Regions from separate parts of the Marinobacter sp. NP-4(2019) genome, predicted to be linked through region 2. Evidence: predicted binding sites of a transcription regulator. Region 2 holds the regulator's gene; the other holds the start of a gene.
What was found. Region 2 encodes FliA, which starts transcription of late flagellar genes. Its sites were predicted from a motif close to CTAAAGTTTNNNNNNNNNNNGCCGNTAA; they were not measured.
Positions count from the first base shown of each region.

Region 1: EHN06_RS10395 (methyl-accepting chemotaxis protein) is a predicted target of FliA. The motif match lies at 2,864-2,891, and genes of this name have one in related genera.

Region 1 covers NZ_CP034142.1:2,277,589-2,283,215, forward strand. The annotation lists gene EHN06_RS10390 (ABC transporter substrate-binding protein) at 1-932, shown strand, start outside; gene EHN06_RS10395 (methyl-accepting chemotaxis protein) at 949-2,835, opposite strand; gene EHN06_RS10400 (bifunctional GNAT family N-acetyltransferase/carbon-nitrogen hydrolase family protein) at 2,983-4,503, shown strand; gene EHN06_RS10405 (hypothetical protein) at 4,674-5,072, shown strand; gene EHN06_RS10410 (helix-hairpin-helix domain-containing protein) at 5,121-5,627, shown strand, end outside.
Region 2 covers NZ_CP034142.1:2,889,811-2,895,437, reverse strand. The annotation lists gene flhA (flagellar biosynthesis protein FlhA) at 1-168, shown strand, start outside; gene flhF (flagellar biosynthesis protein FlhF) at 230-1,522, shown strand; gene EHN06_RS13175 (MinD/ParA family protein) at 1,628-2,440, shown strand; gene EHN06_RS13170 (RNA polymerase sigma factor FliA) at 2,477-3,220, shown strand; gene cheY (chemotaxis response regulator CheY) at 3,395-3,778, shown strand; gene EHN06_RS13160 (protein phosphatase CheZ) at 3,800-4,585, shown strand; gene EHN06_RS13155 (chemotaxis protein CheA) at 4,602-5,627, shown strand, end outside.

The sequences.
Region 1 (5,627 bases), 610 kb from region 2:
CTCCGGCAAGGCACCCCTGCCTATTGTGCTTCGTGTTAGGGATACTTCTCACGATTATTACAGGCACAACCTATTGCCTGGCTGCGGTCCAGAACACCGCCTATCAACCGCCGCCGGCAAGGGAATACACGCTCTGGTACCGCAACTACGATAGCCCGGCCATCCGGGCGCTGCTGGAACTCGCCCTGAATAAAACACCTGAGTACGGCGAGTTCCGGATCATCCGCAGTGAAGAAATGGGCCAGGGGCGGGTGCTTCGGGAGTTAGCTCATGGCAGGACAAAGCTAATTGATATCGCCAATGTCGCCAGCAGCAGCGAGCGGGAATCAGAGCTGCTGGCCATCCCCATCCCGATTGACGGTGGGCTTCTCGGATTCCGGGTCTGCGTGGTGCTTCCCCATTCCCTGCCCTTGTTTGAGGGCGTCCGCACAGTCGATGACCTGAAGGAGCGGGGCATCCGTATCGGGCAGGGTCTTCACTGGCCCGATACCGATATCCTGAAGGTGAATGATATTCCCGTGGTTACTCACACCCGCTATGAAGTCCTGTTTCGAATGCTTCGAAACAATCGGTTTGACTGTTTCGCACGGGGCGTAAGTGAAGTCATGTTCGATCTGGCCATTGAGAACGACCCGGAGTTGGTGATAGAGCCGTCAATCATGTTGGCCTACCCCATGCCCTCCTATTTTTTTACGTCGCCATACGATTATCTGACCGCACACCGGGTCCAACTAGGAATGGAGCGTGCCATCCAGGATGGCAGCTTTGCGAAGTTTCTTACGCAATACTACGGAACGGCGATCGAGAGCCTGGCCCTTGATCGTCGCAATGTCATCGTCCTCAAGAATCCCTTCCTGAGCGAAGAATCACGTATGGTGGGGCGTCAAACCCTGGACAATCTCCAGCGCAGGCTTCAGTTCCTGAGCCGCTAGCGATCCGAACGGAACACTAGACCCGGAACCGGGATACGTTCTGGTTTAACGTATTGCCAATCGACTCAATCTGGCTGCTGTAGACGTCGTTTTCGCTGGCAGCCGTAGCCGCTTCCTGGCCTTGATCTGCAATCCGCGTAATAGAGGAATTGAGCTCTTCCGTCACTGATGTCTGCTCTTCAGAAGCAGTAGCGATTTGCGTTGTCATCTGACTGATTGAGGTGATGGCCCCGGCAATACGGTTCAGCGACTCCATGGCATCCTGCGCTTTTTCCATGCTGACGTTTGAAACGGCCGTCGACGCCTTCATGACATCCACAGCGTTATTGGCGCCCTTCTGCAACCGCTCAATCATGTTATTGATCTCCTCCGTGCTGTCCTGGGTACGGCTGGCCAGATTGCGCACCTCATCCGCGACGACGGCGAATCCACGCCCAGCATCACCGGCGCGCGCCGCCTCAATGGCGGCGTTAAGGGCCAGCAGGTTGGTTTGTTCGGCAATTCCCTGAATGACCTCCAGTACGGAAGTGATATTACTGACGTCTTTACCCAGAGTATCGATCACCTCCGCTGCGGAATTGATCTCCCGGGCCAGTTTCTGCACTGCATCGCGGGAAGCCTCAACCGTTTCCAGTGACGCACGGCTGTCGCTGTCCGCGGTGTTGGCCGCATCGGCCGTTTGCTGGGCATTCTGGGCAATTTCACCGGCAGCTGCTGACATCTCATTGATGGCGGTGGCCACCATGTCGATTTCCGCCTGCTGATTTTCAACACTGGAGCGGCTGGTACTCGCGGTCTGACGAAGGGACGTTACGTTGTCCTTGAGGTCTTCAGTGCCTTTCTGCACATCACGAACCACGTTCTGGATGTTGGCAACAAAGCTGTTAAAGCTGCGGGCCAGGCGCCCAAATTCGTCCTTCGCGCTGTCATCCAGTCTCTGGGTCAGGTCGGCATCGCCGGTGGCAATATCCTCCATCGCACGATTCAGGCGGTGCACTGGTGCCATCAGCACGCGAATCCCAACATGCAGCACAAGCAGTGAAATCACCAACCCCACAAACGCAATGATGATGCCTGTCACCCGGGCGGCCGCCACCGGCTCGTGGATCAGGTCCTGGTTCACGAACGTACCGAGATACCAATCTACGCCCCGGGCATCGCTGATAGCATGAAAGCTGGCACTCCAGTTTTCGTCCTCAACCTGATAATAGTGATCCGCGCCGTCAAGTTTCGGGGACTGGCCAATCAGTTCACCAATATCCTTGCCAATCAACTCTTCATCGGGATGGAACAACACTGTGCCATCGGCGCTGATCAGGGACGCGTACCCCGTACCCGCCAGCGTGACCTCGGACAGGCTTTCTTCAATGGCTTGCAGTGCAATGTCACCACCCGCAACCCCACGGTACGGACCAGATTTGATCGGAGCCAGGGTGGTGATGATCGTATTACCGGTAATCACATCTCTGTAGGGCTCGGTGAACGAGGCGCGGCCCAGGTCCATTGCGATCTGGTACCAGGGGCGGGTCCTGGGATCGAAATCCGCTGGCAGGCTGGCGTTATCCTCCTCGGTTTTCATCAGCATAAAACCGTCTTCACGGCCGACGTATACGTCCTTGAAACCACCACCGGCTGTCGCGGATTGCAACAGCACCCTTGCCTGCCGATCGGTTCGCATTTGCTCCATGGATTTTGCAGCCGCCTCGGTCATCGCCAGCCGGGTGTTGAGCCAATCGGCAATGCCAGACGTACTCTGCGCGACGGCTTCGTCTATGAGGGCATCAACATAGGTGTCGGTGGTCTGCTGCAATCGAAGGTCTCCGGACAGCGTAAACGCCACCATCACCAAAATGAGCAGAACACCAAAAGCAGTAAGCAGTTTTTGACCAAACGTCAGTTGCACGGGGGATCTCCAATAAAAGTTACCCAGTCTTTCGGCCGCAAGTGCGAAGTCTTTAGTGCGTTCTGATAAAATGCCTGCTATTGCTTATCCTATAGCGATCCAAATTCAACCGATCCATTCCATTACTTGTCATGGGAGCCTCTCTGTATGGCCCACGAAGAGCTGCATCTCAATTTACGCAATCTTACCCTGGACGATTACGAACAGCTTCAGCAGCTGATGGATCGAATCTATGACGATATTGGCGGAGCCTGGCCAAAAGAGACCATCAAGGCGCTGGTTGAGCAGTTCCCCGATGGCCAGATATGCATAGAAGACTCCGGGGAGTTGATTGCCGTTGCACTGACTGTTTGTGTGAAATACGAGCGCTTTAGCAACCCGCACACCTACGATGACCTGATTCTCCGCAACGAAAAGATCTGGCATAACCCCAAGGGCGATTCCCTGTACGGGCTGGACGTATTTATTCATCCGGAATATCGGGGCTATCGGCTGGGCCGCCGCCTGTATGAAGCCCGCAAGGAATTGTGCCGATCCATGAACCTGCGTGCCATTCTTGCCGGCGGGCGAATTCCCGGTTATTACAAGTACGCGGACCAGTACTCCCCGGCGGAATACATTCAGCGCGTGGACCGTAAGGAAATCTACGACCCGATTCTTACGTTTCAGCTGTCAAACGATTTCCAGGTCACTCGCCTGATGCACAAGTACCTGCCGGAGGATGAGAAATCCCTCGGCTACGCAACACTGCTGGAATGGCGGAATATTCTATACACTCCGCCCTCGCCCGTGCTCAGCGTGAAAAAGACCCAGGTTCGCCTCGGTGCCGTTCAGTGGCAAATGCGTGAGTTCACGTCGGTGGAGGAAGTCCTCAAGCAGGTGGAGTACTTTGTTGATGCACTGTCCGATTACAAGAGTGACATTGCCCTGTTCCCCGAGTTTTTCAACGCACCCCTGATGGGGCTGACTGACCAGATGGACCAGACCCGCGCCATTCGTTTCCTGGCGGGGTTCACGGAACAGTTCCGTAACGAGATGTCCGAAATGGCGGTGAGTTACAACATCAACATCGTCACCGGCTCAATGCCGTTACTGGAAAACGACCGGGTGTATAACGTATCGTACCTGTGTCATCGCGACGGTCGTGTCGACGAACAGAGAAAGATTCACATCACCCCACACGAACGCCGGGACTGGGTGATTGAAGGGGGCGACAAATTCCAGGTCTTCGATACCGACGCCGGTCGTGTCGCCATCATGATCTGTTACGACATTGAGTTTCCGGAACTCGGGCGCATCGCGGCCAACCAGGATGTCGACATCATCTGTGTGCCCTTCTGGACGGATACCAAGAACGGCTATCTGAGGGTCCGGCATTGTGCCCAGGCGCGGGCTATCGAGAATGAATGCTATGTTGTGATCACCGGCAGCGTCGGCAACCTGCCGAAAGTGGAAAACCTGGACGTCCAGTACGCCCAGTCATCCGTATTCTCACCCTCGGACTTTGCGTTTCCACACGATGCAGTGATGGCAGAAACCACGCCCAACACTGAAATGATCATGTTTTCCGATATGGATCTGGAGAAACTCAAACTGGTGCGTAATGAGGGGTCGGTGACCAATCTTAAGGACCGCCGAATCGACATGTATGATGTAAAAACCCAGTGATTTGGCCTGGATAGACTCGCCAGACTGTTGATGAACTGCCTGAGAGGGCTATCGTATGGCGCTGACGCCGTTGCCAAATCTTCCAAGTGTGACTATTGTTTAATCAACTACTGACTGTATGTTTGGACCGGTTGGCATTCCGGACCCCGGGAAACCTGAGACAATCTTTCATGAACGAAGCACTACCAGATCTCATCGCGCGTTTTCGCATCAAGCACGGCCTGTTTCGCAAGGAAACGGTCGAGGCAGCACTGTTTGAGCTGGATAACTTTGGCTGTGTCATGAAAACAGACAAGGTTTTCAATCCCGGCGATACCGTCACCCTGGACCTGATTATGGATATGCCTTTCGAGAACATTCAGGCGAAAGGCATAGCCTGCCTGGTCACAGAGCGTAGAAAACACTGCAGCAATTTCTTTTATTCCGTTGATTTTATTGAAATAGGTGATTCAGATGCCTCTCCGGTTGCCGACAAACTCCGGCGTATCCGGGATGTGGTCATCAAAAAACAGTCCCTTAAATCACGACGTTCCTCCGGGCCCGGTTCTGGTTTACAGCAAACGGCCTGATCAAGAGCACCACCCTCACTTCGTTCAAACCGCAAGGAGATAGCCTTCATGGCCAAGAAAGCCAAGCCAAGCGTGGATAAAATCGTTAAAAAAGTGAATAAGGAATTCGATAAGACCTCTTCCCAGATAGAAAACCTGATCAATGACGCACTCAAGCAATTCGACAGTCTTCAGAACCAGATCCAGGAACCGGTGCGTAAGCTGCTGAAAGAAGTGGACGAGCTGCGCGATCGGGAAATGAAGCGCTTTAATGAAGAATTTGAGCGTCGCCTGAACGAATTTCATGAACTGCAGAACAGCATCCTGGAGCGGCTGGGCATTGCCAGCAAAGAAGCCAGGAAAGAAATAGAGAAAACCGCGGATTCGGCGTCGGCCAAGGTCAGTGATGCCACCAAACCCAAACCCAAGGCGACCACGAAAAAACCAGCGGCAAAGCCTGCGGCTAAAAAAGCGCCTGCCAAAACGGTGGCCAAACCCAAAACGACCGCTAAAAAGGCCCCCGTCAAGAAGACGGCAAAGCCTGTGAACAAGAACGATTTGACCCGCGTAAAGGGT
Region 2 (5,627 bases):
CAGCGCCAGGAAATGCTTGGCAAGCCAGCGATTCTTCTGGTGTCAGGCCCGTTGCGACCGGTACTGGCGAAGTTTGCCAGCTATGGGGTTGAGCGATTGCACGTCCTGTCTTACCAGGAAATTCCGGATAACAAGCAGATTACCATTGTGGCGTCCGTAGGCCAGTAACGGCGGCGGATGACAAAGCGGACAGCGCAGGCACAGCGTTGCCGGTGGAGGATGAGGCATCATGAAAGTAAAGCGTTTTTTTGCTCAGAGCATGGCAGAGGCATTGAAGCAGGTGCGGGAACAGATGGGCCCGGATGCCGTGATTCTCTCCAATCGCCGGGTGGACGGTGGCGTGGAAATTGTGACAGCCCTGGATTATGACGAAAATATGGCGCGTCAGCGATTGGGCGACAAGGCCCGGGAGGCGACCAATGGTTCCCGCCTGGCGGAAATGCAGGCGGAACAACATCGCCACCTGGAGGAGGAGCTTGGGCGTTCCCGGGACCGTATCCGTGAAGTCCGTGAAAAGCGGGCCAGTATCGGGGCCGGTTATGCCAACAACACGGCCTTCATTGAAGATTCCGCTCTGGATCTGGAGCCCGCTACGGCGGATTCGGATTATGCGCCGGCGTCGGCTGGCTATTCTGATGAGCTGGCGCAGATGCGTGCGGAGATCAGTTCGCTGCGGGATCTGATGGGAGCCCGCGGACAGGAGCCCAAAAAACCGGCAGCCAATGCTGTCCAGCAGCGGCTTTCCGAGCGCTTGCAGGAATTCGGCCTGGGGTTCGATCTGGCCAATTCCCTGTCCCGCCGGCACAATGGCGGGCGCCTGGAGGAGGGCTGGAAACAGTCGCTGAAAATGCTGGCCACCGGTGTAAAAACCTCCCGTACCGAATGGCTGGATCAGGGGGGTGTCTATGCTCTGGTCGGGCCCACCGGGTCCGGCAAGACCACCACCATCGGCAAACTGGCGGCGCGCCATGTCCTCCGCCACGGTGCCGATTCCCTGGCGCTGGTGACCACTGACCGTTATCGGGTGGCTGCCCATGAGCAGTTGTTCGTGTTTGGTCGCATCCTCAATGTACCGGTCAGGGTGGTGGATGAAAGTCACTCCCTGGACGATATCCTGGATGAATTGTCCGACCGTCACCTGGTGCTGATTGATACCGCCGGTCTCACCAGCTCCGACAAGGGCTACGAGCAGCAATTGTCAGAACTGGCCCGCAGTCACCACAGGATCCGGACCCACCTGGTGGTTTCGGCGACTAGCCAGCCGCGCATCATGAAATCCGTCTGGCATTGCTATAAGATGGCTAATCTTGCGGGCTGTGTGATGACTAAAATAGATGAGGCCCTTACCCTGGGCGAGTCTTTGGGGTTTGTCATGGAGTCTGGTCTGCCCGTGGCTTATTACACGGATGGTCAGAAGATCCCCGAAGATTTGCATCATGCCGAAGCCGTACCCCTGGTTCGGCTGGCCGTGGAGCGGCTGAAAACACTCCAGCAACAACGGGCGGTGGCGGAGGGGGCCTGAATACCATCCCCGGCCATACCGGATGACGGAGTATCCGGCGTGCAACAGGCGCCGTTGAATGACAACTGAGCCTTCGGTTAAACGTGGCGAGAGACAAAACCAAGTATGAGTAAACCACATCCGGTACAGGTGATTGCAGTTTCTGGCGGAAAGGGCGGCGTTGGCAAGAGCAACGTTTCGGTCAATCTGGGGATCGCTCTGGCGCAGAAAGGGCGTCGTGTAGTGTTGCTGGATGCCGACCTGGGCCTGGCCAATATTGACGTACTGTTGGGTATTACCGCCAACCGCAACCTGTCAGATGTGCTGGCTGGCAATTGTGACCTTAGGGACATTCTGGTCGACGGTCCGGGTGGCATCAAAATCGTTCCGGCCTCTTCAGGCACCCAGCGTATGACTCAGCTCAGTGCCATGGAGCATGCCGGCCTGATCAACGCGTTTAGCGAACTCGGAGACCAGATTGATGTGCTCATCGTGGATACTGCGGCGGGCATTTCCGAATCGGTGGTCAGTTTCCTGAGGGCGTCACAGGAACTGTTGCTGGTGGTTTGTGATGAGCCCACATCCATCACCGACGCTTACGCCCTGATCAAGCTGATGAATCGCGATTATGGCACGAACCGTTTCCGTATTCTGGCCAATCAGGTACGAAATGAGCAGGAAGGCAAGCATCTGTTTGAAAAACTGACCCGGGTCACTGAGCGGTTTCTTGATGTGGCACTACAATACGTGGGGATCGTGCCCTACGATGAAGCTGTCAAGAAAGCGGTGCAGCGGCAGAAGGCGGTTCTGGAAGTTTATCCCAGGGCAAAAGCGTCACTGGCGATCAGGGCGTTGGCCGATAAAGTCGACAACTGGCCGCTACCTACATCACCCCGCGGACACCTGGAGTTTTTTGTGGAGCGGCTCGTCGAAGTCTGAATTTGATTCTGTCACCAAAAAAACAAAACCGGACGCATGACATTGGCGAAACACCTGGGAATCTATCAGAAAACCGGCGTCAAGGGCGCTTCCCGGCTCGTTGAAGAGCATGCCCCGCTGGTCAAGAAAATCGCACTGCACCTGATGGCCCGCTTGCCGGCATCGGTTCAACTGGAGGACCTTATGCAGGCCGGAATGATCGGGCTGCTCGAGGCTGCTCAGAGGTACAGTTCCACCAAGGGCGCAACCTTCGAAACCTATGCCGGTATCCGCATCCGGGGCGCCATGGTGGATGAAATCCGCAAGGGTGACTGGGTGCCCCGTTCTGTTCATCGCAATGCCCGTCGTATTTCCCAGGCCATCAAGGCTGTTGAAGACCGTGTCGGTCGTGAAGCTCAGGATCAGGAAGTCGCTGACGAGCTGGGAATGGAGCTTTCCGAGTACCATGCCAGCCTGAGTGATGCCAACAGTGGCAGACTTTTTAGCCTTGATGAGCTCAATGAATCCGGGGAGCTGCCGTTAGAAGAAGCAGAGGCCAGTGATAATCCCCTGGATGACATCACTTCCGCAGCGTTCAAGCGAAGTCTGGTGCAAGCGATTGAAGAATTGCCCGAGCGGGAGAAACTGGTGCTCAGCCTGTACTACCAGGAGGAGCTTAACCTCAAGGAAATTGGCGCTGTTCTCGGGGTGAGCGAAAGTCGTGTCAGTCAGATACACAGTCAGGCAGCACTGAGACTTCGGGGCCGTCTGACTGGCTGGCAAAAAGAGGCGGCCGGTTAACAGGCCGGAAACCCGCCAGCTCAACGTGTACTGAGGTTGGCCATCTGTAGCTTTTGGTAACCGACGCTTTACAACTGGGGCAATCCCCACACAATAAGCGGTGAAATCTCCGGCCTGCCAGGTTATTGGCAGAAAGATAAAACGTATTCCGGGTGTTACAAACTGGAGGTCCCATTGGACAAGAACATGAAAATCCTCATTGTGGACGATTTTTCCACAATGCGACGGATCATCAAGAACCTTCTGCGTGATCTGGGATTCACCAATACCGACGAAGCCGATGACGGCAACACTGCGCTGCCCATGCTGAAAAGTGGCAAGTATGACTTCCTGGTGACCGACTGGAACATGCCGGGTATGTCCGGGTTTGATCTGCTGAAGGCAGTGCGCGCCGATGAGGAGCTGAAAACCCTTCCAGTTCTCATGGTGACGGCGGAAGCAAAGCGGGATCAGATTGTTGCTGCCGCACAGGCGGGGGTGAATGGCTATGTGGTGAAGCCGTTTACCGCAGCGGTCCTCAAGGAGAAGATTGAAAAAATCTTCGAGCGAATCCAGTAACCAAAGGTCGGATGGGCTCTCATGAGCGATAGCAAAAAGAATCCGCACGGCCTTGATCCGGAGGTGACCGAAAAGCTCCGCACACAGGCTAACGAGTTGGTTGAGCACGTCAATTCCGGTAATTATGCCCGAGCGATGACCCTGATCAATGATCTCAGCGAGGTCCGGGATCAGAGCCTGTACCGGGAAGTCGGGCGGCTTACTCGCAGTCTCCACGAGGCGATCCGGAACTTCCAGATTGATCCCCGCAACGCGGAACAACAGGAAGCCCTGTCAAAAATGACCGACGCTTCCGACCGGCTGGAATACGTGGTGAAAATGACCGGCCAGGCGGCCAATCGCACCATGGACCTGGTCGAGGAAACCATGCCCAGGGCACACGTCATCCGTGATGAGGCCGCGGTCCTGAGGGAGCAATGGCAACGCCTTCGTCGCCGGGAAATGCAGCCTGCGGAATTTCGCGATCTCTACGGCCGGATAGATCGTTTCTTCGTCACGCTGACCGACGACGCCGACACCATTTACAACAACCTGTCGGAAATCCTGTTGGCACAGGACTTCCAGGATCTGACCGGTCAGGTGATCCAGAAGGTCACTAATCTGGTGAAGGAAGTGGAAGAACACCTGTTGAGTCTGGTGGTCATGGCCAGCCATGTCGATCAACTGACAGGCACCGTTCATGAAATTGAATCGGCTGAAGTGTCCGCCGAACAGGGTGTCGGTCCCCAGATGAATGCCGATAAGCGCGAAGATGTAGTGTCGGGTCAGGACGATGTTGATGATCTTCTGTCCAGTCTCGGTTTCTGAATGAAGAGGGTAACCCATGGCGTTTGATGCCGATGAAGAGATCCTGCAGGACTTTCTGGTTGAAGCAGGGGAGATACTCGAAAAGCTCTCCGAGCAGTTGGTGGATCTTGAGCAGAATCCGGATGACAGCGATCTTCTCAACGCCATATTCCGCGGTTTCCATACGGTAAAAGGTGGCGCGGGTTTCCTTCAGCTCGAGGCGCTGGTTAATTGTTGTCACTCCGCCGAAAACGTCTTCGACACGCTTCGCAATCACAAGCGAAAGGTGGATTCGGAGTTGATGGACGTGGTGCTGGAAGCGCTTGATAACGTCAACGCGATGTTCGAGCAGGTGCGGAATCACGAAGAATTGACGCCGGCTCCGGATCAACTGATCAAGGCTCTGGATGCTCTGGCTGAACCGGAAGGCGGTGCCCCGGTTGCTCAGCAGGACGAGCAGGCCGATCCTGGGCTAGGTGAAGATCAGGGTGATATCACCGACGACGAGTTCGAACAACTTCTGGATGCGCTGGCTGACGGCAGTGAGCCATCCGCTCCCGTGGCCAACCAGGAAGCGGGCGCGAATGTTCCGGGAGAGGACAGCACTTCCGGCGATGAAATCACCGATGACGAATTTGAAGCCCTGCTGGATCAACTTCATGGCAAGGGGCAGTTTGCCGGCGCACCTGCGGAAGAGGTAGCCAGTGAGCCTGCTGAGGATGTTGGTGACCAGGCAGAGAAGAGCAGTGACGATCTGATCACCGATGACGAATTTGAAAAGCTGTTGGATGACCTCCATGGCAAGGGTGGCAGCCCGACAGCTGACAGTGGCCACAAGCCAGCGGCCAGTGAACCGGAACCCAAGGCTCAATCGCAGGAGTCCAGGCCCGAGGTTAAGCCCGACCAGCCCGTGAAAACCGAGGCAAAAGCGCCAGCGCCTGCGGCAAAGGAGCAGGGGCCTGCTGCCGAAACCACCGTTCGGGTGGACACCAAGCGCCTGGATGACATCATGAACATGGTGGGCGAACTGGTGTTGGTGCGTAACCGTCTGCAGCGTCTTGGC